2 linked regions of the Prochlorococcus marinus subsp. pastoris str. CCMP1986 genome follow. The protein of the gene in region 2 interacts with the protein of the main gene of each other region in a pairwise test. Links are inferred from orthologs where the notes say so. Each region holds a gene or a part of one and is shown on either strand. Other genes may lie near its edges. The genes, in order: rpe and eno.

What was found.
Region 1: the proteins of eno (region 2) and rpe interact in binary tests that used the Escherichia coli proteins (3 or more experiments, as listed by UniProt). The link is inferred for Prochlorococcus marinus subsp. pastoris str. CCMP1986 from one-to-one orthologs.

What each region holds. Positions count from the first base shown.
Region 1 is NC_005072.1:715,265-731,112, forward strand. What follows is about bases 13,105-15,847. They hold rpe (ribulose-phosphate 3-epimerase), read right to left. Parts: upstream 14,983-15,847; coding sequence 14,227-14,982; downstream 13,105-14,226. Other genes in these bases: lptB (LPS export ABC transporter ATP-binding protein), read left to right, coding at 13,105-13,159; ccsB (c-type cytochrome biogenesis protein CcsB), read left to right, coding at 13,272-14,216; glpX (class II fructose-bisphosphatase), read left to right, coding at 15,170-15,847. Outside these bases: TX50_RS04040 (hypothetical protein), read left to right, coding at 1-698; ATP-dependent DNA helicase RecG, read left to right, coding at 728-3,184; TX50_RS04050 (M15 family metallopeptidase), read left to right, coding at 3,243-3,929; TX50_RS04055 (NADPH-dependent assimilatory sulfite reductase hemoprotein subunit), read right to left, coding at 3,933-5,723; glyS (glycine--tRNA ligase subunit beta), read left to right, coding at 5,811-7,973; chlP (geranylgeranyl reductase), read right to left, coding at 7,963-9,294; TX50_RS04070 (M15 family metallopeptidase), read left to right, coding at 9,405-10,136; translational GTPase TypA, read left to right, coding at 10,249-12,051; TX50_RS04080 (DUF309 domain-containing protein), read left to right, coding at 12,058-12,441; more of lptB, read left to right, coding at 12,431-13,104; more of glpX, read left to right, coding at 15,848-15,848. UniProt on the Escherichia coli protein: Catalyzes the reversible epimerization of D-ribulose 5-phosphate to D-xylulose 5-phosphate.
Region 2 is NC_005072.1:191,857-207,829, reverse strand. What follows is about bases 4,229-7,096. They hold eno (phosphopyruvate hydratase), read right to left. Parts: upstream 6,375-7,096; coding sequence 5,082-6,374; downstream 4,229-5,081. Other genes in these bases: TX50_RS01070 (ATP-dependent Clp protease ATP-binding subunit), read left to right, coding at 6,658-7,096; TX50_RS01080 (ABC1 kinase family protein), read left to right, coding at 4,229-5,078. In the rest of the region: TX50_RS01105 (SulP family inorganic anion transporter), read left to right, coding at 1-569; TX50_RS01100 (sodium-dependent bicarbonate transport family permease), read left to right, coding at 576-1,574; TX50_RS01095 (P-II family nitrogen regulator), read left to right, coding at 1,578-1,859; TX50_RS01090 (NAD(P)/FAD-dependent oxidoreductase), read right to left, coding at 1,882-2,838; TX50_RS01085 (hypothetical protein), read left to right, coding at 3,094-3,411; more of TX50_RS01080, read left to right, coding at 3,411-4,228; more of TX50_RS01070, read left to right, coding at 7,097-9,417; preprotein translocase subunit SecE, read left to right, coding at 9,481-9,720; transcription termination/antitermination protein NusG, read left to right, coding at 9,795-10,406; rplK (50S ribosomal protein L11), read left to right, coding at 10,470-10,895; rplA (50S ribosomal protein L1), read left to right, coding at 10,962-11,669; rplJ (50S ribosomal protein L10), read left to right, coding at 11,862-12,389; rplL (50S ribosomal protein L7/L12), read left to right, coding at 12,418-12,813; TX50_RS01035 (ribonuclease H family protein), read left to right, coding at 12,859-13,581; TX50_RS01030 (quinone-dependent dihydroorotate dehydrogenase), read left to right, coding at 13,596-14,765; TX50_RS01025 (pyridoxal phosphate-dependent aminotransferase), read left to right, coding at 14,781-15,905; TX50_RS01020 (UDP-N-acetylglucosamine--N-acetylmuramyl-(pentapeptide) pyrophosphoryl-undecaprenol N-acetylglucosamine transferase), read right to left, coding at 15,884-15,973. UniProt on the Escherichia coli protein: Catalyzes the reversible conversion of 2-phosphoglycerate (2-PG) into phosphoenolpyruvate (PEP). It is essential for the degradation of carbohydrates via glycolysis.

The sequences.
Region 1 (15,848 bases), 530 kb from region 2 along the record:
CAGTTCATATTGATCATGAGAATGAAAAAACTGCTAACGAATCCATTGAATTTCATTGCGATAACAATTTAAATACATATGAATATTATGAATCTTTAAGTGAAGATGAAATTTCTTCTGTAAACTTAGATGAAAGTTGTTATTTAAATTCTTTTTCTAAAGAAATAAGTATTGAAAATATTGAAGAAGGGAAACGTTTAGTTAATGCTTTCCTTGAATTAATAGAAGAAACAAGTGATAATAAACTAATTGATTATGAAAAAATAAATGATCAAGCCCCTGATGTTTTTATCTCAAGTGATAATTTAAATACTTTTGAATTTATTGATAAATCATTTAGCAATTTTTTGTTGAATCTTTCATATAACATTAATTTAGAATTATTTAAAATAGAGTTAATAAAAAAAATTATAACTGAAGAAACTTTCAAATGTTTATCAAATAATAATTCTATAATTAAACATCCATACCCTTTTGTTATTAGATATGATTTGTATCCAGATAATTTATATCCAAGAAAAAATAAGTCTTCTGATGTTTATTTGTTTAATATAACTAATGTTGAATTAGAATTGTATAACTTAGATCTTTCAATCTGTAGAAATAATATAAATGATTTAAAAAATAGGTTTAAATTATTAAATAAAAAGCAAAGATATTGGAAAAATAAGGAACTTGCCTCAAATAGTTCAAAGTAATTAAAATTTAAATTTATCTTGTTGATAAAGTGACTAATAATGAAGAATATATTAATTTAATTAAGGATTGGATTAGACCACTTCAAAAAGCTCTTACGCTTGAATCAGAAAATAGATTTACTAATTTACTAGGAAAAAAACAATATTTTAATGATTATTTAAATAAGTCATTAAGTAATTTAAATAATTTGAAATTAACTAATGAATTTATTAAATTATTTGGTGAATTCTCAAGTAAATATTCTGAATATAATGACTTAGACATCAAACAAAGAAAAAGATTAGTAATTGATACTAGAAAAGGTCTACTGAAATTGGGTAAATCTATTAATTTAAATTATTCTAATAAATATACAGATAGTTATTATTCAAAAAACATAGATTCTAATCTATCCTTAAACTCAGACATTGGGTTAATAAAAAGTATTGGCAAGATTAATAAAAATAAGTTAAATGAATTAGGTATATATTGTATAAAAGACATAATTAATTATTTTCCACGAACTTATCTAGATTATACAAATAGAGTTAAAATAATTAATTTAAAACCTGATAATCTATATACCTGTATTGCAACTGTAAAAAAGTTTTACATTTATAAGAGTTCAAACAATAGTAATTTATCAATAATGAATATAGTGATATTTGATGAGACCTCCTCAATAAAAGTCACGAAATTTTTTTTAGGCAAGAGATTTAGATCTTATTCTTTTTTTTCTTCTCAGAAATCACTATATATTCCAGGTACTAAATTAGCGATATCTGGTAAAGTCAAATTATCTGAGTATGGAAAAAATTTTGTAGACCCGCAGATAGAAATTTTAAATACAAATGAAGAATCTTTTAATTTCTCTGGTAAGATTATGCCTTTATATTCGCTATCAGAATCATTCTCAAATTTAAGTTTTATAAGATTAATTAAAAGAGTAATTATTTATTCAAAACAATATCCAGATATACTCAATCAAAAACAACTTAACTTTTTATCTTTAGTTTCAAAAAGTGATTCTTTAATAAATATTCATTTACCTGTAAATCAGAATGCTTTGATAGAGTCAAAAAAACGATTAGTTTTCGATGAACTATTTCTATTGCAAATGAAGTTTTTATTAAGAAAAAGGAAGAATAATAAAAAATTAACTATTCAAAAATCTATTAAAAAGAATTTTTTACTTAAAGATTTTTTAAATAAAGTTCCTTTTCAATTAACAAAATCTCAGGAAAAAGTACTTGATGAAATTAAATCTGATTTATCAGATTTAACACCTATGTCGAGACTACTGCAAGGAGATGTTGGCAGTGGTAAAACTATTATTGCAATCGCAACTCTTTTAATTGAACTTGAAAAAGATCAACAAGGTGCATTAATGGTTCCGACTGAAGTACTTGCCACACAGCACTATAAAAATTTAATACAATTCTTGAACCCACTTTTAGTTTCTGTAGAACTTCTTACAGGTAATACCCCACAGAAAAAGAGAAAAGAAATACTTACAAACTTAAAAAATGGAATGGTAGATATTCTCGTAGGTACGCATGCATTATTTGAAGATAAAGTAGTTTTTAATTCATTAGGGATGGTAGTCATAGATGAACAGCATAGGTTTGGTGTTACACAAAGAAATCGATTACTTAACAAAGGAGATAATACTAATTTATTATCAATGACAGCTACTCCCATACCTAGGACTCTCGCGTTGTCACTATATGGTGATTTAGATATTAGTCAGATTACAGAACTCCCTCCAGGAAGAGTCCCAATAACAACAAAAATTATTTCAGAAGAAGAGTTAAATAAACTATTTAAACGTGTTGAGAATGAGATAGATAAAGGGAAGCAAGCTTATGTAATTTTGCCATTAATTGAAGATTCTGAAAAAATGAATTTAAGTTCTGCAAAAAAGATTTATCAATATTTATCAGAGGAAATTTTTTTAAAAAATAAGGTTGGACTATTACATGGAAAATTAAATTCTGAAGAGAAGAATAATGTCATTAATTCTTTTGTAAATAATGAAGTAAATATATTGGTCTCTACCACAGTTATTGAGGTAGGAATTGATGTGCCTAATGCTTCAATTATGATTATTTATAATTCAGAAAGATTTGGTTTGTCTCAATTACACCAGTTACGAGGGAGAGTTGGGAGAGGATCCCAAAAATCATTTTGTTACTTAGTGACTTCTGAAAATAATGGATTAGAAAATAAAAGGTTACGTGTATTAGAAAAATCTAATGATGGTTTTTATATCGCGGAAAAAGACTTGGAACTTAGAGGTCCTGGCCAACTCTTGGGATATAAGCAGTCGGGATTACCCGATTTTGTATTGGATAACTTACCAAATAATAAAGTTTTAATTGAAAAGGCTAGAGAAGAGGCTCAAAGGGTATTAAAGGAAGATCCTGACTTAAGAGAAAATATTTTATTAAAAGATTTGCTAATAGATAATTCTAACAATAAATTTATTCATGACTTCTTAAATTAAAACTTTTAATTGTTAATTTTTAAATTTATGCAAATATAAAATCAACAGACAAAGTTCATTGAAAATTTGGAATGAGATCCCAATTGAAGAGAATAAAGAGAAATTAATTGCAATACCAAGTTGTTTTAAATTTATTAATCCTCATCCTTACTATGATCTAGGTGCTCCTTATAATGAAAAAAAGTCCATTTGGAGATTAAGAGAAGAAGTTGTAAAGAGATTAATAAAAGTAAATGACTTTTTAAAATTAAAAAATAATAGTTTATCCCTTTTGATTTATGACAGTTGGCGTCCTATCGAAGTTCAAAAATTTATGTTTAATAGAGCTTTTATTTTGGAATGTGAAAGGCTAGATATTGATGCTTCTGAAAAAGATATGGAACGATATCCCATAGTTAAAAAAAATGTTGAGAAATTTTGGGCATATCCTTCGTTCGATGAAAGATGTCCACCACCACATTCAACTGGAGGTGCTTTAGATATCACTTTGGCCGATATGTATGGAAATATTATATATATGGGAAGTAATATTGATCAGATGGATGATAAATCAAAACCAGATTTTTATAATAACATTGACAATGAAGATGCAATTATCTGGAATGATAGAAGAAAGTTACTAAAAGAAATTATGATTAAATTTGAATTTGCGCAGCATCCAAATGAGTGGTGGCATTTTAGTTATGGAGATCAACTATGGGCTTGGAAGAATAGAAAGCCTAATGCTTTGTATGGGAAAATATGATATTTAATTTATCTCGCTTAGTAAATTTGTAATGAAAGATTCCGTTTGATTGTTAATAAAATCCCCAAAATCTTTTTCGGCGCTGCTTTTTTTCCATAATTCTAATAAAGGTTGAATGGTTCTTTCTAAATCATCAAGTTCCATTCTTTGCAAATATGGTTTAGCTAATCTTTGAAGGTTTTTACTTCCCCCCAACCATAGTTGATATTTATTCTGCCCACTCCCAACAAGAGCTAATTCTGCCATATAAGGTCTTGTACATCCATTAGGACATCCTGTCATTCTAAATAATATTGTCTTTTCTATATTCATATCAGTTAATAGGTTTTCTATTCTAGTTAGAACTTCAGGTAAAATTCTTTCAGCTTCGGTCATGGCTAGACCACAAAGAGGAAGTGCTGGACAAGCTAGAGCGTGTCTTTGAATTTCATTGATATCATTAAGATTGTCATATCCGATCTTTTTTAAGGCCTTTTTAATTTTGCTTTTGTTTTTATTGGGGATATTACAAAGCAAAATATCTTGATTAGGAGTAAGTCTTAAATAAAGGTCATTTTCTTTAACAAGATCTCTTATTAATGATTTCTTCTTTCCAGAAAGCCTTCCTGATAATAAAGGTAGTCCAACAAAAAAATAATCTTCATTTTGTTTATGCCAACCTAGATAATCAATTAATTTATTCTCTGGTTCTTTTCTTAAAGGCTTAATTTCTTTTCTAAAGTATTTATCTGAAAGTATTTTTTTAAACCATTTAATACCTTTTCTATGCAAAAGGTATTTCATTCTGGAATTTTTCCTTGATTTCCTATCTCCATAATCTCTTTGAATGGCAACGATACTTTGGATTAGTTCATATGTGTCTTTATTTTCAACATAACCAAGTGGATCTGCAATTCTTGCAAAGGTCTCTTCATTATTATGAGTTCGCCCCATACCTCCACCGATGTAAAAATTACATCCTTCGAATGATCCTTCTTTTGAGGTGAACGCAACTATTCCAATATCATTAGTGAGAAGGTCAACTGAATTATCACCTGGTACGGTAACAGCACATTTAAACTTTCTTGGTAAGTAGGTTGATCCATATAGAGGTTCTTTTTTAGTCCCGCTAAAAACATTCTCTTTGAACTGTAATTTCCTATTCTCTTCAATCTCTTTATCTGGTTTTATCGTGTATTCCAAATCCCCGTCAGCCCATAGCTCTAAAAAGGTTCCTTGCCCGGCCATAGGTGTTAAAAGATCAGCAACTTTTACTGCTAATGTTCTTGCGGTTATGTATTCTGCTGTTTCAAAAGGTGCGGCTGGAGCCATGACGTTTCTATTGATGTCCCCACAGGCAGCTAAAGTCGAGCCCATGGAATTTACAATAGATTTAATTACTTCCTTCAAATTATCTTTTCTGATCCCATGCATTTGGAAGGCTTGTCTAGTTGTCACCCTGAGTGTGCCATTTCCAAGCTTATCAGATAACTCATCTAGAGATAGAAATAAATTTCCTGGGATTTCCCCACCTGGACTTCTTAGTCTAAGCATCATCTGCCAATCTTTACTTTTACCAGGTTTTCTATTCTCTCTATTATCTTGTTGATAACTTCCATGGAATTTTAACAATTGAACGGCATCATTAGTAAAATGATCGCTTTCGTTTTTTAATTCGCTTGCAAGTGGCTCCTTGAGAAATTCGCTGCCTTTCTTGAAATTTTCAAATTTAGAAACCTCTAGACCATTTGCCAAACAAACTATCTCTTGTTTCGCGATCTCTTTTTTCTTTTTTACTTTTTCAACCTTGATCAAGGGACCAAAACATATCTCTTTTTATACATTAGCGAAAAGCTTATTTAACTGGTAGTAAATTATAGTTGTAATAGCCATAAATTATTCTTGTCTAAATATTTACTTGAGATAGGAACAGAAGAGTTACCATCAAAATTTTCTCATTCTGTAATAAACCAAATCAACTCTCTTATAGAATTTGAATTTGATAAGAAAATTATCAAATTTAATAATATTATTTGCACATCCACACCAAGAAGAATAGTTCTATTTCTAGAGGGATTAGTTGATCATGCGGATGATAAGACAGTAATAAGAAAAGGTCCAAAAGCTAATTCTGCATTTCTTAATGGCATACCAACTAATGCTGCTATAGGTTTTGCAAATAGTTTAGGAATTACTATAGATGACTTAGAAATAAGAGAAACAGAAAAGGGTGAGTTTGTATTTGGAACAAAAATTGAGAAAGGAGAATCTACAAGATCTTCTTTATCTTCAATAATCCCTAAAGTAATAAAAAATTTGCAAGGCCCTCGTTTTATGAAATGGGGAGGTGGAAGCTTTAAATTTTCAAGACCAATCAGATGGATAGTCTCACTCTACAACGATGAAATTCTTGATTTTGAATTTAATGAATGTGATCCTAAGATTTCCATAGGCAATACATCAAAAAGTCATAGATTAATTAATAAAGTTATTGAAATACATTCTCCAGATAATTATTTTGAATTAATGGCTAAGAATGGAGTTTTTGTTAAAAGAGAAGAAAGAAAAAAAGAAATTGTTAATCTCATAAATCAGGAATCTCAATTGGTGAATTTAGAGCCTGATCTTTCTGATAATTTACTTAACGAATTAACTGATTTAGTTGAGTCTGCTAATTTATTAACTAGTAACTTTGATAAGCAATTTCTTAATTTGCCTGTTGAGGTTCTCTCAACTGTAATGAAAAATCACCAAAGATATATTCCTCTTCTTAAAAAAAATAAAACATTTTCTAAATTAGATTTGAGTTCTGAAAAAGTTATAAGTACAAATTTCTTTGTGTTATCAAATGGTCTTAGAGAATCTAATAATATTATTTCTAAGGGAAATGAAAAAGTCTTAAGGGCTAGATTCTCTGATGCGAAGTTTTTTGTAGAGAGTGACAAAAAAGTTTCTTCTAAAGAAAGGAATGAAAAACTTAAAACTGTTTCTTATTTGAAAGGTATGGGTAATGTTTTTCAGAGAGTAAAACGAATTGAGGCTACCTCAGAAAAGATACTTAATTATTTGAATGATCAATCTTTAGATACTGAAAAAATTAAAGAAGCTGCAAAGTACTGTAAAAACGATTTGTGTAGTGAAATTGTTTATGAATTTCCTGAATTGCAAGGGATAATGGCGGGGAAATATTTACGTAATGAAGGTTTTAGCAAAGAAATTTGTATGGCTGTAGCAGAACATTATTTGCCTGGTTTTTATAAAGATGATTTACCCTCTACAAAATATGGAGCTATTATTTCTATCTCTGACAAAATAGAAACTTTGATAAGCATATTTATATCTGGGAAAAGACCAAGTGGTTCATCTGACCCATATGCACTAAGAAGAAATTTAAATGGGGTTATTCTAATTATTTGGCAATTTGAATTTGATTTGGATCTTGAAAATATTTTTGAGGAACTTCTTGAATATTGGAAAATTTCACTATCAAATTTGAAATTCGTGAAAGAAAAAGTTTTAAATGACTTAATTGAATTTACTAATCAAAGAATCGTAAGCCATCTTGATGAATTATCAATCAGTAAAGATCTAATTAAAGCCACTTGTTTTATTGATTTATCAGCTGAAAGAAAAATAATGAATATTTTGGATTTAAAAAATAGAATTAATACTATTAACAATCTTAAAGGGACACCAAATTTTTCTGAAATTCAAAAAGTTATCTCGAGAGTTAGTAAATTGGCTGAAAGTGGAAATCTTAAAACAACAATTTTTTCACACAAATATTATGTAAATCCAGATCTGTTCGAAAAACAATGTGAAAATAAAGTATTTGAATTCATCAAAGAATTAGAAGAAATTATTAAATTAAGTAATTGGGATTATTTTCAACTATTTAAATTGTTCGAGGATAATTCTAATAATCTTAATGAACTTTTTGATAACGAAAAGGGTGTTCTAATAATGACAGAAAATCTTGAAATTAGAAATAATCGTCTCAATTTATTAGGTTTGGTAAGGAACTACTCTTTAAAAATTGCTGACTTTACCCTTTTTAATTCTTAACTTTAATTCCACCTTTAATTGAATAGTTCTTTAACATTTTTTCAACTTCTTTTTCTTCTCTTACAGCACTATTAACTGGTTTATACTTTAGTGGTGCTAGTGCTTTTCCTCTTAAAATTGATCCAAGAGTAAGCATGGTAAGTTTAATTTGCTGAAGGGGTTTCATCGCAACAACTCGTTTATACAGGTAACTATCAAAAGTGAGTCTTTGAACATCCATGTCATCACACATTTCTACAAAAGCTTCTCTAGCCGAATCATTTCTATAAAAAATATTTTGAAGAATTTCTAGTACCTTGTAAGTTGTTCCATATTTTTTGTCCCATTTTTTTAAATAATTTTTTAAATCTTTTTCTGATGGAATTTCTTGCCCATTTTTTGAAGCTTCAACTATTTCTTCAGCACACATTCTTCCACTTTTAGCAGCAAAATAAATACCTTCTCCAGAGCTTTTTGTTACATAACCTGCTGCATCTCCTACCAGAGCCATTCTACCTACAACTCTTCGAGGTCTTGGATGCTCAGGAATAGGATGTGCTTCAACTTTTATAACTTCACCATTCACAAGCCTTTTTTTTGCTCTATTCCTTACTCCTTCTTGAAGGCCTTTTATTAAGGATTGGTTTTTTTGCATTGTACCTGTCCCGACTGCGACATGATCATATTTAGGAAATACCCAACCATAAAAATCAGGAGAAACATCTGTTCCTACATACATCTCCGCGAGATCTTCGTAGTAACTCATTTCTTCTTTAGGCAATTTAATTCTTTCTTGGAATGCAATTGCTACTTTGTAATCGCCAGCATCCATAGCTTTAGCAACTCTGCTGTTGGCCCCGTCAGCTCCTATTAAGAGATCTACAGTTAACTCTTTAAGTTCTCCTTTCTTGTCTCCAGAAGAAAAATCTGAATATGAAAGTTTGTATGGACCTTGATTATCATTCCCAGTATCAATTGAAGTAACTAATCCATTAATTAATGTTGCCCCAAGTTCAGAAGCTCTGTTTCTCATAAATGCATCCATTACCTCTCTTCTGCACATTCCTATATATTCATTATCACTTTTGCCATAAACATTATCCAAGCTAATATCAACTTCTCTATTAGAGGGAGATATCATTTTCATATGTCTTACTTTTCTATCTATAATAGTTTCTGGCAAGTCAAATTCCTCAACCATACAAAGAGGAATGGCTCCTCCACAAGGTTTTGCATTATCTAATTTTCTTTCAAAAAGCCAAGTTTTTATACCAGATTTAGCAAGTATTTCAGCAGCACATGAACCACTTGGTCCTCCACCGATAACAGCAACTCTCAACATATCAAAAAAAAATTGTATCCTATTAAAAAACTACATCAATTTTCTTATAAAAGTGCATTTCGTAAATTAATAGTTAATATCGAAATATCTTTTGAATTAATAATTTTATATTGAAAAAAAAGAATCCTATAAATGAAGATATTGAGATACAAGTTGCTGAAAGAATAATCTTAAATGAAAATAATTTTAAATTCAAGAAATATAATTTATTCATAGCTTTTTTTCTAATATTTTTATTACCTTTTATTGGCTTGGAAATTATTAGTAATTTTAAATTAAATCTGAATGGAGTTAATAAAGCCAAAAAATTTTTAAATAATGATCTTAGTATTTTGGGCCATTTACCCTACAAGGAAATTTCAAAAGAAAAATTGGTTTCTATTGAACCTAATATTCAAGTTCATATCGACATGAGTGAAGCTCTTCTTAAAATGAGGGAGGATGCTATAAAAGATGGAATATATTTGGTATTCCTAAGTGGTTATAGATCAATAAATTTGCAAAAAGAAATTTTTTATTCATTAAAATCTATGAGAAATCAGATTGCTGCTGAGAGGGCTAAGGTCTCAGCACCTCCTGGATATTCTGAGCACAGTACTGGCTTTGCTATTGATATTGGAGATGCTGATAAAAGAGAAACAGACTTTGAAGTTCAATTTGAGAACACGGATGCTTTTAGATGGCTTAAAAAAAATGCAGCTAAGTACCACTTCAAATTATCTTTTACACAAAATAATAAAAATGTTGATTATGAGCCTTGGCACTGGAGATATGAGGGGTCAATTGAAGCACTTAAAGTTTTTGAAGCATCAAATAGGAATTTGAAAAAGCTACAAAATTGAAATACTAATAACAATTTTTTATATGATTTTCAAAGTCTTATGGGCAAATCTTTCAGAATAAGCATTCTTTGAGTTAGCCTTAATATATTAATTATTGGTTTGCAATTTTTAGATGTCAGTTTCAATTAAAGAAATAAGAAATGTAGCAATTATAGCCCATGTAGATCATGGAAAAACAACCCTAGTCGATGCATTATTATCTCAATCTGGAATATTTAGAGATAACGAAGTAGTTCCAACTTGTGTAATGGATTCAAATGATCTCGAGAGAGAAAGAGGTATAACAATACTTTCAAAAAATACGGCTGTTAATTATAAAAACACGAGAATCAATATTATCGATACACCTGGACATGCTGACTTTGGAGGAGAGGTTGAGAGGGTTTTGGGCATGGTTGATGGTTGTTTATTAATCGTTGATGCTAATGAGGGTCCAATGCCACAAACAAGGTTTGTATTAAAAAAAGCTTTAGAAAAAGGTCTTAGACCTATAGTTTTTGTAAATAAAATTGATAGGCCTAGAGTAGTCCCAGAAATTGCTGTGGATAAAGTTCTTGATTTGTTCCTTGAATTAGGTGCAGATGATGATCAATGTGATTTTCCTTATTTATTCGGTAGTGGATTATCTGGTTTCGCAAAAGAAGAAATGGAATCTAATAATGATAATATGATGCCCCTTTTTGAAGCTATTCTTAGGCATGTTCCACCACCTGTAGGGGATCTAAACAAGCCTCTGCAGCTTCAAATTACAACTTTGGATTATTCTGATTTCTTAGGAAGAATTGTGATTGGAAAGATTCATAATGGAACTATAAAAAATGGCCAACAAGCAAGCCTAATAAAAGAAAGTGGGAAAACTATCAAGGGTAAAGTAAGTAAACTTTTAGGATTCGAAGGATTACAAAGAATTGATATTAATGAGGCCTTTGCAGGAGATATTGTTGCAGTTTCAGGTTTTGATGATGTAAATATTGGAGAAACGATTGCTTGTCCTGATTCTCCTCATCCACTTCCTTTAATTAAAGTTGACGAACCTACACTAAACATGACCTTTGTTGTGAATGATTCTCCATTTGCGGGTAAAGAAGGGAAATTCGTTACGAGTAGACAATTAAAAAATAGATTAGAGAGGGAATTATTAACTAACGTAGCCCTAAGAGTTGAAGAAACCGATTCTCCAGATAGATTTTCTGTCTCTGGGAGAGGTGAGCTTCATTTAGGGATTTTAATTGAAACAATGAGAAGAGAAGGTTTTGAATTCCAAATCTCGCAACCGCAAGTTATTTTTAGAGAAATTGATGATGTTCAATGCGAACCCATAGAAACATTAGTCTTAGATGTTCCAGAAGTAGCGGTTGGCTCTTGTATTGAAAAACTGGGATCAAGAAAAGCTGAGATGAAAAACATGCAGACAAGTTCAGATGGAAGAACCCAGTTAGAATTTCTTGTACCATCAAGAGGACTTATAGGATTTCGTGGTGAATTTGTTCGAATAACTAGAGGTGAAGGAATTATGAGTCACTCTTTTTATGAATATAAACCTAAAGCTGGAGATTTTGAAACGAGAAGAAATGGTGTTCTTATTTCTTTTGAAGAGGGTGTCGCTACTTTCTATGCTTTAAAAAATGCTGAAGATAGAGGTGTTTATTTTATCAAACCAGGAGTGAAAGTTTATAAAGGTATGATTATTGGCGAGAATAATAGGTCACAAGATTTAGAGTTAAATATCTGTAAAACAAAGCAATTGACTAATATGAGATCTGCTGGAGCAGAAGAGTTAGATACTTTACAATCTCCAGTTGATATTACACTTGAGAGAGCTCTTGAATATATAGGTCCTGATGAAATGTTAGAGGTGACGCCGGATTCAATAAGAATGAGGAAATTAAATAAAAAGAAGACAATGAAAAAATAAAATATTATGAGAGAAGAAGATATTAAAAGTTTTGAGGATGCTTTTTTTGATGCTTTAAATCTCTTTAATAATCAAAAATGGTATGAAGCTCATGATGCCTTTGAGGACATATGGAATACTCTTGAAGGAGATGAGAGACAAATAATACAAGGAATAATCCAAGTATCTGTCTCTCAATTTCATTTAAGTAAAGGGAATTTAAATGGTGCGACTATCTTAATGGGTGAAGGCTTAGGTAGGATAAAAAACAGAACTAATATTGATTTAGGAGTAGATCTCGTATCTTTTTGCAAATGTCTTGATGAATTATTAAGAAAACTTCAATATAAAGAGGAATTAACTAAAAATGATAAACCTTATCTACTGATAAAAGAGCAAAATGAATTTTGAAATAAAAAACGTCTTTCTTACTATTGAAGGAAAATCCATAGTTAATGATGTTTCAATAAAGGTTTGCCCAGGCGAAATTGTAGGTTTAATGGGACCAAATGGTGCAGGTAAAACATCTACTTTTAATCTTGCGGTGGGCAATTTAAGACCTGATAAGGGAGATATATTAATAAATAGCAAATCTATAAAAAATTTACCTTTGCCTATTAGAGCAAAACTTGGTTTAGGATATTTAACTCAAGAAGCAAGTATCTTTAGAGATTTAACAGTTAAAGAAAATATTGACTTAGCATTAGAAAATTCATTTTCTAGTAGAGCAATAGTAAGAAATAAGAGAGAAAAAATAATTAATGAATTTAATCTGAATAAAGTTGTTGATAATTATGGTTATCAATTATCAGGAGGGGAGAGAAGACGGTGTGAAATAGCAAGAGCTCTATCAGTAGGTAGACAAGGACCTAAATATTTACTTTTGGATGAACCTTTTGCAGGGATCGACCCCTTAGCTGTAAATGATTTAAAAAAACTTATTATTAAACTTAGGGATAATGGAATGGGAATTCTTATAACAGATCATAATGTAAGAGAGACTTTGTTAATTACAAGTAAATCATATGTTTTAAGTGAAGGAAAGATTCTTGCTCATGGATCATCTGATGAACTTGCAAATAATCAAATAGTGAAAAAGTTTTATTTGGGGGTTGATTTTCAGCTTTAAGTACTTAATTAAGAAATAAATTTAAATTAAAATAATTGATAAAATCATGAATTTTTTATTTTTTTTTATTATTTTATAATTAAGTAAACTTATACAGTTTTATATTTTACTAATGATATTTGATGGTTTTATCAAAAATTTTATTTACGATCCAGTATCTTTTATAGGCATTTTAATTTTTTATTTTTTATTAATTAATTTGCCTATTTCTCTAATATCGTTATTTAATAAAAAATCCTCTTCTTATGTGAGACTAATTACAATCTTAATTAATCTCTTTATAGCTTTACAGCTTATCTCAAGATGGATAATCTCTGGACATTTTCCAATAAGTAATTTATATGAATCTCTTTATTTCTTAGTTTGGGGCATAACTTTAGGTCAATTATTAATTGAGAAAGAATACTCGACTCCGATAATCCCGGCAATAGCAATACCTATTGAACTTTTAACTATAGCTTTTGCTTGCTTTGTTTTGCCTGAAGATTTAAAGCTATCATCTAATCTTGTCCCAGCATTAAGATCAAGTTGGTTAGTTATGCATGTAAGCGTAGTCATGCTAAGTTATGCCGCCCTTATCATGGGCTCTTTACTATCAGCTTCTGTACTCTTTATCAATAATAGTCAACCTCTTCAACTTAGAAGTAGTTCTATGGGTGTAGGCGGTTTCAAAATATCTAATTCATACTCGACCAACAATGTCATTGAGCCTATAAATTTTTCTCATTCTGAGGAATTAGATACTCTTAGTTATCGATCTATATTAGTAGGATTTGTTCTTCTCACTCTTGGCTTAATTACTGGAGCTATCTGGGCTAATGAAGCTTGGGGAACTTGGTGGAGTTGGGATCCTAAGGAGACTTGGGCTTTCATTTCTTGGTTATTTTATGCTGCCTATTTGCATATGAGAATAAGTAGGGGTTGGCAAGGTAGAAGACCAGCATTACTTGCTACTTCTGGCTTTTTTGTCGTATTAATATGTTACATAGGAGTAAATTTCTTAGGTGTGGGTTTGCACAGTTATGGTTGGATATTTGGAATATTTAATTTGTTTTAAATTCCAGTTATTAAGGCTCTGAAATTATCTTTCCATTTTGCGCATCTAAAGCAACTGACCTTAATTCATCACAACCCTCTTTTAATGTTGGATAAGCAAACATCCCACTTCCTGCAATAAAACAATTAGCACCAGCTTCTGCACATTGCGAAATGGTCCAATTTGCTTTTATTCCGCCATCAACTTCAATATCTACATTTAAATTCTTTTCAATTACGAAGTTTCTAATTTTTCTTATTTTATTTAACATTGTTGGGATGTAAGCTTGTCCACCAAATCCTGGATTAACGGTCATTACTAAGACATGATCAACCATATCCATAATGTTTTCGATCATTTCAAATGGCGTGTGAGGATTTAATGCAACCGATGGTGATCCTCCAAGGTCTCTTATCTTTCCAAGAACTCTATGAAGGTGAACATTAGCTTCAGCATGAGCTATGACAACTCCAGGCTCTCCATTAGGACCTTTGGTAGCTTTTACATATGCCTCAAGCATGGTCTCACAATTATATTGGCTTACCATTAATTGAGTCTCAAAAGGAACTTCGCAATATTTTCTACATGCAGCAATCATTTCAGGACCAAATGTAAGATTTGGTACAAAATTTCCATCCATGACATCAAATTGAATACGATCTACACCTGCTTCTTCAAGATCTTTAACGCATGCCCCCATATTTGCCCAGTCTGCTGGTAGTACGGAAGGAATTATTTGAATTGGTCGATTAACACCTACAGAATTTTTAGAGTTAGTTTCGGGCATTTTATTTTTAAAATATTTAATAAAGATACTATATTTGGTTGCTTATTCCTAATTTCAAGTCACGGCCTGATAAAGTAACACCTGCAAAGAGTTAAAAAAAACTAATAAGCAAATTAATTCTCATAAAAAAGGCATTTTTTATGAGAGTATGTTTTAAACCTCTTAGAAAATCTTTTAAAATTTAATTGTGAATCAAACTTTAATTCAAGAAATTCTCGAAGTAGTCGAGCAAGCCGCAATCGCATCAGCAAAACTTACAGGTTTAGGTCAGAAAGACGAAGCTGATGCAGCTGCTGTTGAAGCAATGAGGTTGCGTATGGGGAAAATTGAGATGAAAGGAAAAATTGTAATAGGTGAAGGTGAACGTGACGAAGCACCAATGTTATACATAGGGGAAGAGGTAGGTAGTGGAAACGGTCCAGGCGTTGACTTTGCTGTAGACCCTTGTGAAGGAACTAATCTATGTGCTAACAACCAACGAGGATCCATGGCAGTATTAGCTGCTTCCGACACTGGGGGGCTTTTCAATGCACCTGATTTTTATATGAATAAATTGGCAGCACCTCCAGCGGCAAAAGGAAAGGTAGATATAAGGAATTCAGCTACTGAGAATTTAAAAATTTTAAGTAATTGCTTAGATCTAGCGATTGATGAACTTACTGTAGTAGTTATGGATAGAGCAAGACATAAAGGTTTGATCAAGGAGATTCGAGAATGTGGAGCAAAAATTCAACCAATTTCTGATGGAGACGTTCAAGCTGCAATTGCTTGCGGATTTGCTGGTACAGGGACTCATTGCTTAATGGGTATTGGAGCAGCTCCAGAAGGTGTTATATCTGCCGCTGCAATGAGAGCTCTTGGGGGGC
Region 2 (15,973 bases):
ATTGGGGATTCTTGAGAAGAGCTCACAAATTATCTCTTAAAACTGCAGTTGTTATGTATGGTGTATTACTAATGACAGTTTTTTGGGATTTAATATGGGCAGTATTAGTTGGAGTATTTATTGCAAATATGCTAACCATTGATTCAATAACTGAAACGCAACTAGAAGGAATGGATCAGGATAATCCTTTATCTGAGGATAATGAGCAAAGTAAAAATCTTTTACCCTCTGATGAAAAAGCTCTTCTTGATAGATGTTCTGGAGAAGTAATGTTATTTAGACTTAAAGGCCCACTAAGTTTTGGTGCAGCAAAAGGTATTACAGAGAGAATGATGTTAGTAAGAAACTATAAAATTTTAATCTTAGATATCACTGATGTCCCTAGAGTTGGAGTGACAGCTACACTTGCAATTGAAGATATGATGCAAGAAGCTAAAAATAATTCTAGAAAAGCATTTGTAGCTGGAGCTAATGAAAAAGTCAAAGAAAGATTATCCAAATTTGGGGTTGATGGAATAATTGAGACAAGGAAAGAAGCTTTAGAAGCTGCTTTAAATGAATTAGCCTAATAATTTATGGAAATAAATCCCATATTACAAAATGTATTAGCTCCTCCTGTACTCTTTTTCTTAATTGGAGCAATTTCTATATTTTTTAAATCTGACCTAGAAATACCTGCTCCTTTACCTAAACTTTTTTCTTTATACTTACTTTTGGCAATTGGTTTTAAAGGAGGAATTGAAATACAAAAAAGTGGTTTTACTGATCAGGTTTTACCAACATTAGGTGCAGCGATAATTATGTCTTTAATAATTCCTCTGATTGGATTCTTTATCTTAAGATACAAGTTTGATGTTTTTAACTCAGCAGCTATTGCAGCTGCATATGGATCAATCAGTGCTGTAACTTTTATCTCAGCAGAAAGTTTCTTAGAGAGTCAAAGTATAGACTTCGATGGATTCATGGTCGGGGCTTTAGCTTTAATGGAGTCTCCGGCAATAATTGTAGGCTTATTACTAGTAAAATTTGCAGCCCCTAAAAATAGACCCAATTCAAGAAAAATGCATCTTAGCTCCATATTGCATGAGTCTCTTTTAAATGGATCAGTTTATTTATTACTATCAAGTTTAATTGTTGGTTTTCTTACGGCTTTCAGTAATCCCGCAGCCATTTCAAAAATGGAACCTTTTACTGGACAACTTTTTTATGGAGCAGAATGCTTTTTCCTTTTAGACATGGGAATAGTTGCAGCTCAAAGATTACCAAGGTTGAAGAATGCGGGTTCATATTTAATTGGATTTGCAATCTTCATGCCATTATTTAATGCTTTTATAGGTGTTTTCGTTGCAAGATTTTTATCTCTAGGACCTGGAAATGCACTTTTATTTGTGGTTTTATGTGCAAGTGCCTCGTATTTAGCTGTACCGGCAGCAATGAGGATGACTGTCCCAGAAGCACGATCAAGTTACTATATATCTACGACATTAGGTTTGACTTTTCCGTTCAATATAGTTCTAGGCATCCCAATCTATATGAGTTTAGTAAATAAAATTATCCCACTTTCCCCGTTGTAAAAAATGAAAAGATTAGATTTAATTTTTAGTGAAAGAGAACTTGATGCAATTATCAATACATTAGAGAAAGCTAATGTCCCAGGATATACAGTAATGAAACATGCAACTGGGAGAGGTCCAGAAAGAGTTGTTACTGAAGATATGGAATTCACTGGGTTAGGCTCAAATGCTCATGTGATAGTTTTCTGTGAGCAAGAACTAATTGATCAAATGCGTGACAATATTAAGTCTGATCTAAGTTATTACGGTGGAGTAGCTTACATCTCAGAAGCAACACCTTTATGAAATTAATTATTTTATAAACTCTTTAAGAGTGTATCCAATCTACTCTTATATTTTTTCTACTATTTAAATAGCGGTCTATAGACATGGCTGCTATACATCCATCTGATGCTGCGACAACCGCCTGCTTGAAAGGTGTATTTCTTATATCACCAATAGCCCAGACACCATCAGAATTGGTAGACATAAAATCATCAACAATGACTCCTCCATCTTCCTTTAAAGCAATTTGATCTCCTAAAAAATCAGTGATTGGCTTCGAACCACTCATGTATACAAAGACTCCATCTAAATCAAGATTAATAGGCCCTTCTTCTTGTTTATTCTTGACAACAACCCCATTAACTCCCATATCATTTCCTTTTATTTCTAATAATCTAGTTCTACTCCAATGTTTAATATTAGAGCTATGCATTAATTCCATAGCTTCCTCATTATCTGATTTTGGATCACTGGATGTAATCCAATGTACCGTTGAAGCAAATTTAGTAAGAACCGTAGCTTCCTCAATTGCTTCTTTATTAGCACCAACAACTGCAACTTCTCTATTTTTATAAAAAGCACCATCACATGTAGCACAATAACTTACACCCTTTCCTAAGAAATCTGCTTCTCCTTTAAAAGAAGCAGGTCTCCCCATAGCCCCACTTGCAAGTACGAGTGCTTTAGCTTTAAAAGTTCCTTCCGGTGTATAAACAGTCTTCCAATCTTCTGCTACATCAATACCAAAAACTTGAGCTCTTCTATAGTCAGTTCCATATTGAACAGCTTGTTCTCTCATTAATGTAAGCAATTTTTCGCCACTAATATCTACAGGAACTCCTGGATAATTAGCAATTTGGTGAGTTATTGCTAAAGCTCCCACAGATGGATTTTTATCTATTATGACAGTGTTTAAGTTAGAACGAGATGTATATAATGCACAGGTACATCCAGCTGGACCACCTCCAATAATAGCAACATCTGTCTCAATAATTTCCAATTTAATAAAACTCCTTTTAATCAATAATTAGATGAGTTTTTGGGTAGAAAAATATACTATTAAAATTTCTAACCTTTTTACATAAATATAAGTTAAGAGATAAAAAAGAAAAAAGCATAATATAGATACAAACTTACATAGGAAAAATAAGAATAGATAAATTGAAAAGGAAATCAATTTACAGATTTGTTCTCAATTGATCTATGATTAGATAAATGAAAGTTGTGAATTGCTTAAAAGCTTTAAATATTATTTATGACGAATTCTGATTATCTTTTAAAAGCAGCTATTAAAAAGGTAACTGAAAAATTAAACAAAATAGTCGTAGAAAAAATTGAAGAAGCTTCAAACATTGCTCAAGATGTCCCAGGAAAAATTAAAAAAGAATTTGACACGCTAAAAGACGCAATTATTGAAGAAGCTGAAAGAATGGAAAATGAATTAAGTAATAGTAGAAATGCTGATACTTCAGAATCTAATCAAGATCCATACTTAAGTGATGTTCTAAAAGAAATAGAAGATATTAAAGTAAAAATTGATCACTTTAATAGAAAAATGAATAATTCAATTTAATGACTAATAATAAATTTAAAAATCGAATAAAGAAAATCAAAAGAGGATTTCTTATTTGGAGAATACTTATTTTACTTTTGGTTAATTTATGGCTAGACAATTTAATATTTAAAATTTTTCAAACTAAAAGGGATAAAAAAAATAAAGTTCAAATAAGAAGAGCTAAGTGGTTTACTAATCAATTAATTGAACTTGGTTCTGCTTTTATCAAAATTGGTCAGCTATTATCTGCGAGGCCTGATTTAATTCCGAATACTTGGATACAAGAATTATCAAAGTTACAAGATCAAGTTCCTCAGTTCTCATATACGAAAGTTGAAGAAATTATCCAAAAAGAATTAGGACATAAGTTCTCAGAAATCAACCAAATTACTTCTACTCCAATTGGATCAGCTTCGTTAGCTCAGGTTCATAAAGCAACTTTAAAAGATGGGAAAGAAGTTGTATTTAAAGTTCAAAGACCTAATCTGAAGAATTTATTCACAATCGATTTGAGCATAATGCAACAAATTGCTTTCATAATCCAAAAGAATAAGAACTGGAGTAGAGGAAGGAATTGGGTTGCAATAGCAAAAGAGTGTAGAAAAGTTCTTATGAAAGAACTAGATTTTAAATGTGAAGCTCAATACGCCGCAAGATTTAGGCAGCAATTTATTGATGATGAAAATGTAGAAATTCCTGAGGTAATTTGGAACTTGAGCACTGAAAGAGTTCTTTGTTTAAGTTATTTAGAAGGTACAAAAATAAGTGATGTTGAAAAATTAAAATCTAAGAATATTGACTTATCAAAGATTGCAGAAATAGGTGCAGTTAGCTATTTAAAACAGCTCGTAAATTATGGTTTTTTTCATGCTGATCCTCATCCAGGTAATTTAGCCGTTTCAAATTCAAGCAAGTTAATCTTTTATGATTTTGGGATGATGGGCAATATTTCAAATAATCTACAAGCAAGCTTAGGATCTATGGTTCAATCTGCAGCATTAAGAGATGCATCATCACTAGTAACTCAACTCCAGCAAGCGGGCTTGATTTCTAAAAATATAGATGTAGGTCCAGTTAGAAGATTAGTTAGATTAATGCTGAAAGAAGCTTTAACTCCACCATTCAGCCCAAATATCATTGAAAAACTTTCTGGGGACTTATACGAACTTGTTTATGAAACTCCTTTTCAGCTACCAGTTGATTTAATATTTGTAATGAGAGCACTATCAACTTTTGAAGGTGTTGGTAGGATGTTAGATCCAGGGTTTAACCTTGTATCAATAACTAAGCCTTATCTAATTGATTTAATGACTTCTAACAATCAAACACCTAATGATTTAATTAACCAATTTGGTAGGCAAGTAGGAGAGTTAGGTTCAAAGGCTGTAGGTATCCCAAAAAGAATTGATGAGAGTTTAGAGAGATTAGAGCAGGGTGATTTACAACTTCAAATAAGGATGGGCGAGTCTGATAGGCAATTTAAGAAAATGTTTACTGCGCAAAAATCATTAGGTCATTCTATTCTTATAGGAAGCTTAACCATAGCATCAGCCTTACTAGTAACTAATAACCAAAATAATTTTGCGGTCTTACCTTTAATTTTTGCAGCTCCAATAAGTATTGATTGGATTAAGTGTCAATTAAGCATGAGAAAAGGTTCAAGAATAGAAAAGCTGAAGCAATAAAAACTATATATTTTTTGGACCTAATCCTAAATCACCAGCAAATCTAGCTTGATCACCCAACTCTTCCTCAATCCTTAAGAGCCTATTGTACTTAGCAATTCTTTCACTTCTGCTCAAAGAGCCAGTTTTAATTTGCCCGGCTCGCGTTGCCACAGATAAATCGGCAATCGTTGTATCTTCTGTTTCGCCGCTTCTATGACTGATAACACTTGTAAAACCAGCACTTTTAGCTAGATCCATAGCTTCCAGAGTTTCTGTTAATGTGCCAATTTGATTTACCTTTATTAATATTGAATTTGCGGATTTTTCTAATATTCCTTTTCTTAACCTTTCAGTATTAGTAACAAATAAATCATCACCTACTAACTGCACTTTATTTCCAATCTCTTTATTTAGGGCTGACCAACCCTCCCAATCATCTTCTGCTAGTCCATCCTCTATTGAAACTATTGGATAATTTGAAACTAAATTTGAAAGATAAGAAATCATTTGAGAGCTAGTTAAACTTTTACCTTCATATTTATAAAATCCATCTTTATAAAATTCAGTACTAGCTACGTCTAATGCTAACGATACCTGCTCACCAGGAATAAATCCTGCTTTCTGAATAGCCTCTAAAAGCAAATCTCCTGCTGCTTCACTAGATGATAATTCTGGAGCAAAACCACCTTCGTCTCCAACAGCTGTAGATAAACCTTTTTTTTCAAGTAAAGATTTTAGTGAATGAAATATTTCAGTTCCAATTCTTAATGCTTCACTAAAAGTTTTCACCCCATGAGGGACAAGCATAAATTCTTGGCAATCAAGACCATTAGGTGCATGAGCTCCACCATTAATTACATTCATCAGTGGTACAGGGAGAAGATTAGATAATGGATCGCCAAGATATCTATATAACGGTAGATCCAAAGCATTTGATGCAGCTCTAGCGTTGGCTAGACTCACTGCAAGAATTGAGTTAGCACCCAAACTAGATTTATTAGGAGTTCCATCAATTTCAATCATTAAGTTATCAATACTTGTTTGATCTAAAGCTGATAATCCACATAAAGCAGGAGAAATCGTCTCATGAATTTTATTAACCGCATTTAAGACACCTTTCCCCATATATTTTGTCCCACCATCTCTCAATTCGTGTGCTTCATGAGCACCAGTACTCGCTCCGCTAGGAACTATTGCTCTGCCAATAGCACCACATTCCAAAAATACTTCAGCCTCTACAGTGGGGTTCCCTCTTGAATCAAGCACTTGCCTAGCTTCAATAGTGTCAATAAGGAAATCAATAGTTTCTTTCACAATTTAATTAATACTATTTAAATCCTATAAATAGCTGAAGTATTTGGCTAATATCTGAAATATAAAGAAGATAATCAAATTATTTTTTTTGATTTCAAAACAAGTTCTTAAACCCTTTACCAATTATCTAGTAATCATGAAAATTTTCCAATCAAACTAAAAAATCTCTTTATTAAATAAAATTTTTTAAATACAACCTATAATTATAAAAATTCTAAATGATCATTAAGTTATTCTTAATTAAGATAAAAATAAATTACCAAGCATAAATCTTATATAGTTTATGAGAGAAACTCTTACCTCAAATCCAGAACTTTTTAGTGATATAAGTTGGAATCTTCTTTTATTGGGAGAAGAAACTGCAAAAAAATGGGATCATAGTGAATTTAATATTGAACATATTATTCATACTTTGTTCACCTCAAGTGAATTTTTTTCATTTATAGAAAAGTTATCAATAGATCAAAATACAGTTCTAGACATAACTGAAGAATTTTTAGAAGAAACCCCAATAAATGATTCAGATATTTTTACTATTGGTGAAGAGCTCGAAATTTTATTAGACAATGCGAATCAAATAAAAACACAGTGGGGTTCTAAATTTATAGATATTCCTCATTTGTTAATTGCTTTAGGCAGTGATCCAAGAATAGGAAATTATGTTTTTCAAGAGGGAGATCTTTCAGTAGAACAATTAGAAGAAGAATTAAAATTTTCCCCAAATATTATTCAAAGACAAAATTATATAGAAAATAAAAAATATATATCTGATGAAGATAAAATTTTAATAAATAAATCTATCGATGAAAGTGATAAGGAGGAGCTAATAAAGGAATCAAAAGCCATTATCCCTTCACCGAAAAGTAATCTTATAATTAAAACCAAGCAAAAAACTGAAGAGAATGTACTGTCTCTTTACGGAAAAGATTTAACAGAATCTGCTGAAAAAGGTCTGCTAGACCCAGTAATAGGGCGAGGGGATGAGATTAATAACGTAATGAGAGTTTTATCTCGACGAAGCAAAAATAATCCAATCCTCATTGGTCATCCAGGCGTTGGCAAAACTTCTATTGCCAAATTACTTGCTCAATTGATAGTAGAAAAAAAAGTTCCTGATTTGTTAAAAAACTCAAAAATTATCTCTCTTGACTTGGGAGCATTAGTTTCTGGAACAAAATTTAGAGGTCAATTAGAGGAAAGACTAAGCTTAATACTTAATGAAATTAAAGACTCTAATCAAGGCATTATTTTATTTATTGATGAAATTCATACAATAATCACTTCTGATAGAACTACAACAGATATAAGCAACATTTTAAAACCTTTACTTACCGACGGTGAGCTCAGATGCATAGGAACAACAACGCCTGAAAAATTTCGCGAAAGTATTGAAAAAGATCAGTCATTAAATAATTGTTTTCAAAAGATATTAGTTAATGAACCATCAGTTGAGTTAAGTGCAAAAATTTTACAGGGTATAAAAAAGAAATATGAATTACATCATGGCATTAGAATTACAGAAGAAGCAATTAATTGTTCTGCCAGACTTGCAGATAGATACATAAGTGATAAGTGCCTTCCAGATAAAGCAATAGATTTGATAGATGAAGCAGCAGCCCAATTAAAAATTGAATCTAATATAAAACCCCAAACAATTATCGATGAAGAAAAAAATATCGATACTATTGAAAGTAAGTTACAAAATATCTTCCCCGAAAATATCGAAGAAAGAGAAAAGTTATTAGAAAGCAAAGAATTATCTATAAAGAAATTGAATGAAATTACTAATGATTGGGAAAATGATCGAGAAAAAATGGAACAATTATTTTTTTTGTTAAAAGAAGAGAATAGGCTAATTCTAAAAATCGAAGAATTAAGCATTCATAGCGATGAAATAGATAATTTTGATAACCTAAATAATCTAGAAGCAGAGCTAAATGAAGTTGAATGTGAAATAAAAAATGTTGAGATAAGTTGCCAGAAACTTCAAAGAAATAGAAACTATAATTTGAAATATCAAGTTGAACCTGATGATATTGCTGATGTTATTTCAAAAATAACTGGAATTCCTATTGCCAAAGTAGTTTCTAATGAAAGAAAAAAATTAGTTAACTTGGAGTTAGAAATAAGTGAAAAAGTTATTGGACAAGAAAAAGCTATAAAAGCTGTTTCTTCTGCGATACGAAGAGCGAGAGTTGGAATGAAGAATCCTAAAAGACCAATTGGATCATTCTTATTTATGGGTCCGACAGGAGTTGGCAAGACAGAATTAGCAAAATCTTTGGCATCATCATTATTTGATGAAGAAGAAGCTTTATTAAGACTTGATATGAGTGAATATATGGAGAAAAACGCTGTCGCAAGACTTTTAGGAGCTCCTCCAGGTTATGTTGGCTACGAAGAGGGAGGGCAATTAACTGAAGCAGTTAGGAGAAAACCTTATTCTGTAATTCTCCTTGATGAGATCGAAAAAGCGCATTCAGAAGTTTTCAATATCCTCCTACAAGTTTTAGATGAAGGAAGATTAACGGATTCTCAAGGGAGAACTGTTGACTTCAAAAATACAGTCATAATAATGACTAGCAATTTAGCTGGAAAAATAATATTAGAAGATTCAAAAATAATTACGAATCAAAAAGAAAATTCCGAATTAAGAAAACAAACTTTACAAGATTCTATTAATAAATCATTATCCTCTATTTTTAGACCCGAATTTTTAAACAGAATTGATGAAATAGTAAAGTTTGATACACTATCAATCGATCAACTACAAAAAATAATTCTTTTACAAATAGAAGATTTAAAAAAATTATTACTTGAACAGGGGATAAAAATTAATATTGATAAAAGAGTTATACAAAAGATTGCTAATGATTCCTATCAGCCTGAATATGGTGCTAGGCCCTTAGGAAGAGAACTTAGAAGACAAATAGAAAATCCACTAGCATCAAAACTATTAGAAGATAATTTTAAAAATAAAAAAAATATATCTGTAAAAATTAGCCCTTCAAAAAAAGATGAGATTTTGTTTAAACCTAGCTGATGAGTAAAACGATGAGCTAATATAATTTTAAGTTTTTTTAAGCTTAAACTAAATTAAAATTTTGTGACAAGTCCTACTAATCAAGAACCTCTTAAAAAAGAGCCTTCTGAAATAAAAGAGCCGAAGAAAAAGAAGAATTTTTTAACTTCTACATTCGATGAACTCAAACTAGTTGTGTGGCCTAACAAACAACAGTTATTTAGCGAATCTATTGCTGTTATCATTATGGTATCCTTTTCTGCTGCGGCAATTGCATCTGTAAGTAGATTTTATGGATGGGCTGCATCACAAATTTTCCGTTAAATTAAAAATTTTTAAATATAGACTCTATCCTATAATTTTAAAAAATCATTTATCCAGTTTCCAAAGAAAGAAAAATGAGTAATGAATTGACAACAAACCTTAGTTCTCAAAAGGCTAATACTAGTATTGCTAGATGGTATGCAGTTCAAGTTGCATCAAGCTGTGAAAAGAAAGTAAAAGCCACTCTCGAACAAAGGTCGGTAACTCTAGGTGTTAATAATAGAATTATAGAGATTGAAATTCCTCAAACTCCAGGTATTAAACTTAAGAAAGATGGTTCTAGACAAACTACAGAAGAAAAAGTTTTCCCTGGTTACGTATTGGTTAGGATGATTCTGGATGAAGATACAATGATGGCTGTAAAAAGTACTCCCAATGTTATTAATTTTGTTGGAGCGGAAGATGGAAGAGGCAGCGGTAGATCACGAGGACATATTAAACCTCGACCCTTATCCAGGCAAGAGGTAAATAGAATATTTAAGCGCGCCTCGGAGAAGAAAGCTGTAATAAAATTAGATCTTGAGGAAAAAGATAGAATTATCGTCACAAGTGGACCTTTTAAAGATTTCCAGGGTGAAGTTATAGAAGTTTCGGGTGAAAGAAATAAATTAAAAGCATTACTTTCAATATTTGGGCGCGAAACTCCTGTAGAATTAGAATTCTCCCAAATCAATAAACAAAATTAATTATTATTTCTGTTTATCGAGTAAATTAATCATTTTTAACCTCAGTTTAAATTCAAGAATCTAATGGCAAAAAAAATTGTTGCGGTTATCAAGCTAGCACTTCAAGCTGGCAAAGCAAATCCAGCCCCACCAGTGGGTCCAGCTTTAGGTCAACACGGTGTAAATATCATGGCATTTTGCAAAGAATATAATGCAAGAACACAAGATAAAGCCGGTTTTGTTATACCTGTTGAAATTTCAGTTTTTGAAGATAGGAGCTTTACCTTTATAACCAAAACTCCACCTGCTTCAGTCTTAATAACTAAAGCCGCTGGAATAGAAAAAGGAGCTGGTGAGTCATCCAAAGGATCTGTTGGCAATATAAGTAAATCTCAATTAGAGGAGATAGCCAAAACAAAGCTTCCTGATTTAAACTGTACGAGTATTGAATCAGCTATGAAGGTAATTGAAGGAACTGCTCGAAACATGGGTGTTTCTATTACAGAATAAATTCAATACCAAACATTCACCTTTTAGGGGAGGTTAATTATTTAACCGTTTGAACCCAAATATATTATGAAAAAACTATCCAAAAGAATGAAGGCTCTATCAACAAAGATAGAAGATCGCACGTATGCTCCCCTTGAAGCCTTAGGTATTGTCAAGGAAAATGCAAACGCTAAATTTGATGAGACTATTGAAGCCCATATTCGGTTAGGAATTGATCCTAAATATACAGATCAACAATTAAGAACAACAGTAGCTCTACCCAATGGAACTGGCCAAAGTATTAAAATTGCTGTTATAACAAGTGGTGAAAATGTAGCAAAAGCCAAATCTGCAGGTGCAGATCTTTTTGGAGAAGAGGATCTTGTAGAAAGCATTAATAAAGGCAATATGGATTTTGATTTGCTTATTGCGACTCCTGATATGATGCCAAAAGTAGCAAAACTTGGAAGAGTTTTAGGTCCAAGGGGGTTAATGCCAAATCCTAAAGCGGGTACTGTAACTGGTGATATAGCTAGTGCAATAAAAGAATTTAAAGCAGGCAAACTAGAATTTAGAGCAGATAAAGCTGGCATTGTGCATGTTCGCTTTGGGAAAGCTAGTTTTACCGAAAATGCCTTATTTGAAAACTTAAAGACATTACAAGAATCTATTGATAAAAATAAGCCTAGTGGTGCGAAGGGTAAGTATTGGAGAAGTTTTTATCTAACTTCAACTATGGGACCTTCAGTTCAAGTCGATATAAATGCCTTGCAAGATTATCAGCCTGAAAGTTAACGCTCTGTAGTATAATTTTAAAGCAATAATACGGCCAAAGAAAGTAGGTTAATTTAGTTTCGGCTAAATCTTTAAATCCTCCCGAGGTTTCGTCTTAATTATTTTCTTTTTGGATCTAATAAGTGCGGCCTCTTTCATAAATGGACTTTGCCGCATTTCCTGCTCTTCCTAAATTACGATCCAAAAACAACAATGGGCCGAACAATAGAGAATAAGCAAAAAATTGTCACAGAAATAAAATCTCTGTTAGATGATTCGGAAATGGCTGTAGTTCTTGACTATAAAGGTTTAACTATCAAGGAGATGTCTGATTTGCGATCAAGATTGCAAACAAATAATGGCATTTGCAAAGTTACTAAAAACTCATTAATGCGTAAAGCAATTGATGGCAATAGTAACTGGACTGATCTTGAATCCTTACTAACAGGGACTAATGCTTTTGTTTTAATCAAAGAAGATGTTGGAGGCGCTGTAAAAGCAATTCAATCTTTTCAGAAAGAGACAAAAAAATCCGAAACCAAAGGAGCTTTATTCGAGGGGAGACTTCTCAGCGAATCTGAAATAAAAGAGATCGCAAGTCTACCTTCAAGAGAGGTATTAATGGCAAAAATTGCCGGCGCATTAAATGGTGTTGCTACAAAAATTGCTATTTCTATCAATGAAGTACCTTCTGGAATTGCTAGATCACTTAAACAACATTCTGAAAAATCAGAATCTTAAACTTCAAAATTAATTATCTTTTAAGAAAATGACTGCAAAAACTGAAGAAATTCTCGATTCATTAAAATCCCTCTCACTTTTAGAGGCATCTGAACTTGTTAAACAAATTGAAGAGGCATTTGGTGTCTCTGCAGCTGCATCAGCTGGTGTAGTAATGGCAGCTCCAGGAGCTGGCGGTGGAGATGGAGACGGCGGAGCAGCTGAAGAGAAAACTGAATTCGACGTAATTCTAGAAAGCTTCGATGCAGCGGCTAAAATCAAAGTCCTTAAAGTTGTAAGAAATGCTACTGGTCTTGGTCTTGGTGATGCAAAAGCACTTGTTGAATCAGCACCAAAGACAGTTAAAGAAGGTATTGCGAAAGCAGATGCTGAAACTTTAAAGAAAGAGATTGAAGAAGCTGGCGGTAAAGTTACACTAAAATAGAGAAAAATTTTTCTAGCCGATATACCTAATATCGGCTTTAAAATTATGAATAGTCAACAAAATATTGCAATTGAAGCTGCAACAGATGGTGCTTGCAGTGGAAACCCAGGTCCTGGTGGGTGGGGAGGACTAATAATTTTTAATGATAATAGTGAACTAGAAATAGGTGGTTCAGAAGAAAATACCACTAACAATAGGATGGAACTCACTGCAGCTATCAAAACTCTCGAAAAGTTAAAAGATTTTCAATTAAAAGAAAACTTTAAATTAAGAACAGATAGTAAATATGTAATTGAAGGCTATACAAAATGGATCATCAATTGGAAGAGAAATGGATGGAAAACAAGCGCAGGTAAATCTGTTCAAAATTTGGATTTATGGCAAAAAATAGATAATTTAAGAATAAAAGGCCTAGTGATGGAATTTGTCAAAGGTCATAGTGGGGATAAACAGAATGAGAGAGTTGATTTAATTGCCACAAGCTATAGCAAAGGAATACCTTTAGTTGGTGAAGTTAAAAAATCATTTGAAGCAATCGACTTTTCAAAGAAAAAAGAAACTAATAAAATTCAAAAATTATTCTCCAAAAATGAATTACTTGAACAATTTGCCCAAAAAAAATATTTTTTAAATTCTAGTGAATTGAATGAATTACTTGGAGAAGAAAGTTATATACTCGTTGAAAAATATGAATTGTTTGAATGGCGTAATTGGAGATTAATTCCTAAAAATCAAAAATATTGGATAATAGAGAATATTAATACTTAATCTTTAATATTTTTATGATTGATCAGAAAGGGATATTTAATAATATTTATAAGAACTTGGTAACTCCTATCCTTAAAAAAGATACAGGAATAGATGCAGAGTACCTTACAAATTTCTCCTTAAGTCTTCTCACTTTTAGTTCAAATAATAGAGATTGGCCCTTAATTTCAAGAATAATAAAGAGTTTAAATCAAGAATTTTGTGTTGTTGATAAAAGATTACATCAAAAAATATGTGGGATAGATTTTTGTAATCCAGTAGGTTTAGCAGCAGGCTTTGATAAGAATGGAAATGCTGCAAATATTTGGAAGGAATTTGGATTTGGTTTTGCTGAAATTGGTACAGTTACTAAATTTGCTCAATCTGGTAATCCTAAACCAAGATTATTTAGATTAGCTAAGGAGCAAGCAGCATTAAATAGAATGGGATTTAATAATCATGGTGCAGAAAATCTTGTTAAAAACTTTTTAAAGCAAAATGTTGATTTAAAAAAACATAGAAAAAATAATTGTTTGGGCATAAATTTTGGGAAATCTAAAATTACAAGCTTATCCAAAGCTACAGAAGATTATTTAACTTCTTTAAAACTTTTGATTCCTTATTGTGATTACGCAGTTATAAATGTAAGTTCACCTAATACTGAAGGACTGAGAAAGTTACAAGATCCAATTCTTCTTAAAGAACTACTTAGAGAAGTCAAAAATTTAGATAATTGTCCTCCTTTATTTGTGAAAATCGCACCAGATTTAAGTTATAAAGATATCGAAGATATATGCCAATTAATAATTGATGAGAATATTGATGGAATAATTGCTACAAATACTAGTCTAGATAGATTAGGTTTTGAACAAAGAAAGATAAAGCAAACAGGGCTATTACTTTCTGAGGAAAATGGAGGATTAAGTGGCAAGCCACTTCAACGAAAAGCAAATAAAATAATTAGACATATTCACAATATTGATAATAATATTAATTTAATTGGAGTAGGTGGAATTGATAGTCCAGAATCTGCTTGGGAAAGAATTTGCTCTGGAGCATCTTTAGTACAAATATATACTGGATGGATCTATAAGGGGCCACAATTAGTCCCAAATATTCTTAACGGGATCCTAAAACAAATTAACATTCACCAATTATCAAATGTGAGAGAGGCTATTGGATCAAACTTAGAATGGATTGAATAAAACCTAAGATAATTTATGGATAAATTCAATACTAATAATTTGAATAATAAAGGTATAAAAGAAATAAACTTCAAGCATGGAGGAAATATATTAACTCAAGCAAAAAAATTAAATTTATTACCATCTAAAATAATTGATTCAAGTGCTTCACTAGTCCCTTTTGAACCCCCCAAGCTGATATTAGATGTTTTAATTTCAGAAATTAAAACTCTAGGATTTCGATATTATCCTGAAAGAAATCTAAATAGTTTGAGAGAAATCATTGGAGAATTTCATCAAATAAATCCTGATAATATATTGCCAGGGAATGGGGCTTCTGAATTAATAACTTGGGCAGGTTATGAAGCTTCCAAATCTGGAGCAAGTTGTATACCAAGTCCAGGCTTCGTAGATTATGAAAGATCACTAAATTGCTGGAACGCTAGCTTCGATTATTCAGAATTACCAAAAAATTGGAGCAATAGTTTTCCCCAAACCTTTCCAATTAAACCAATTTGTGATGTTCTTTGGATAACCAACCCACATAACCCTACGGGTCAATTATGGGATAAAAAATCTTTAGAAATTATTCTAAAAAAATATAAACTAGTTATTTGTGATGAAGCTTTCTTAGCCATCACACCTAATGGTGAGAAAGAATCTTTAATTCCACTCACTAAAAAATATGATAATTTATTAGTTATTAGGAGTTTGACCAAACTCTTTAATATTGCAGGTTTAAGATTAGGTTATATTATTGGCTCATCTGAAAAACTTAAGAAATGGAATATAAAAAGAGACCCTTGGCCATTAAATTCATTTGCTATAAAAGCTGGAATAGAACTATTAAGTAATAAAATTCTTTATGAGGAATGGACATCAATGATTCATAACTGGGTAAATACTGAGAAAAATTGGGTTTCTAATGAATTATCGAAAATAAAAAATCTTAAAGTACATAACTCTTCAACTAACTTTTTTTTAATAGAAAGTAAATTCTCCTTGTCTTCAAATATTCATTATTTAGAAAAAAAAGGGATATTAATTAGAGAATGCAACTCATTTAGATTTCTTAATGAAAAATGGGCAAGAATAAGTTTACAGACTAGAAAAAATAATAAAATTTTATGTAGAGAAATTCAAAATTCTTTTAAAAAATAGTTTATTAATTTTTTAATCTCATTTGTAGATTTTAAGGTATCAAGATTTTTTATATTTTCTTTCATTAA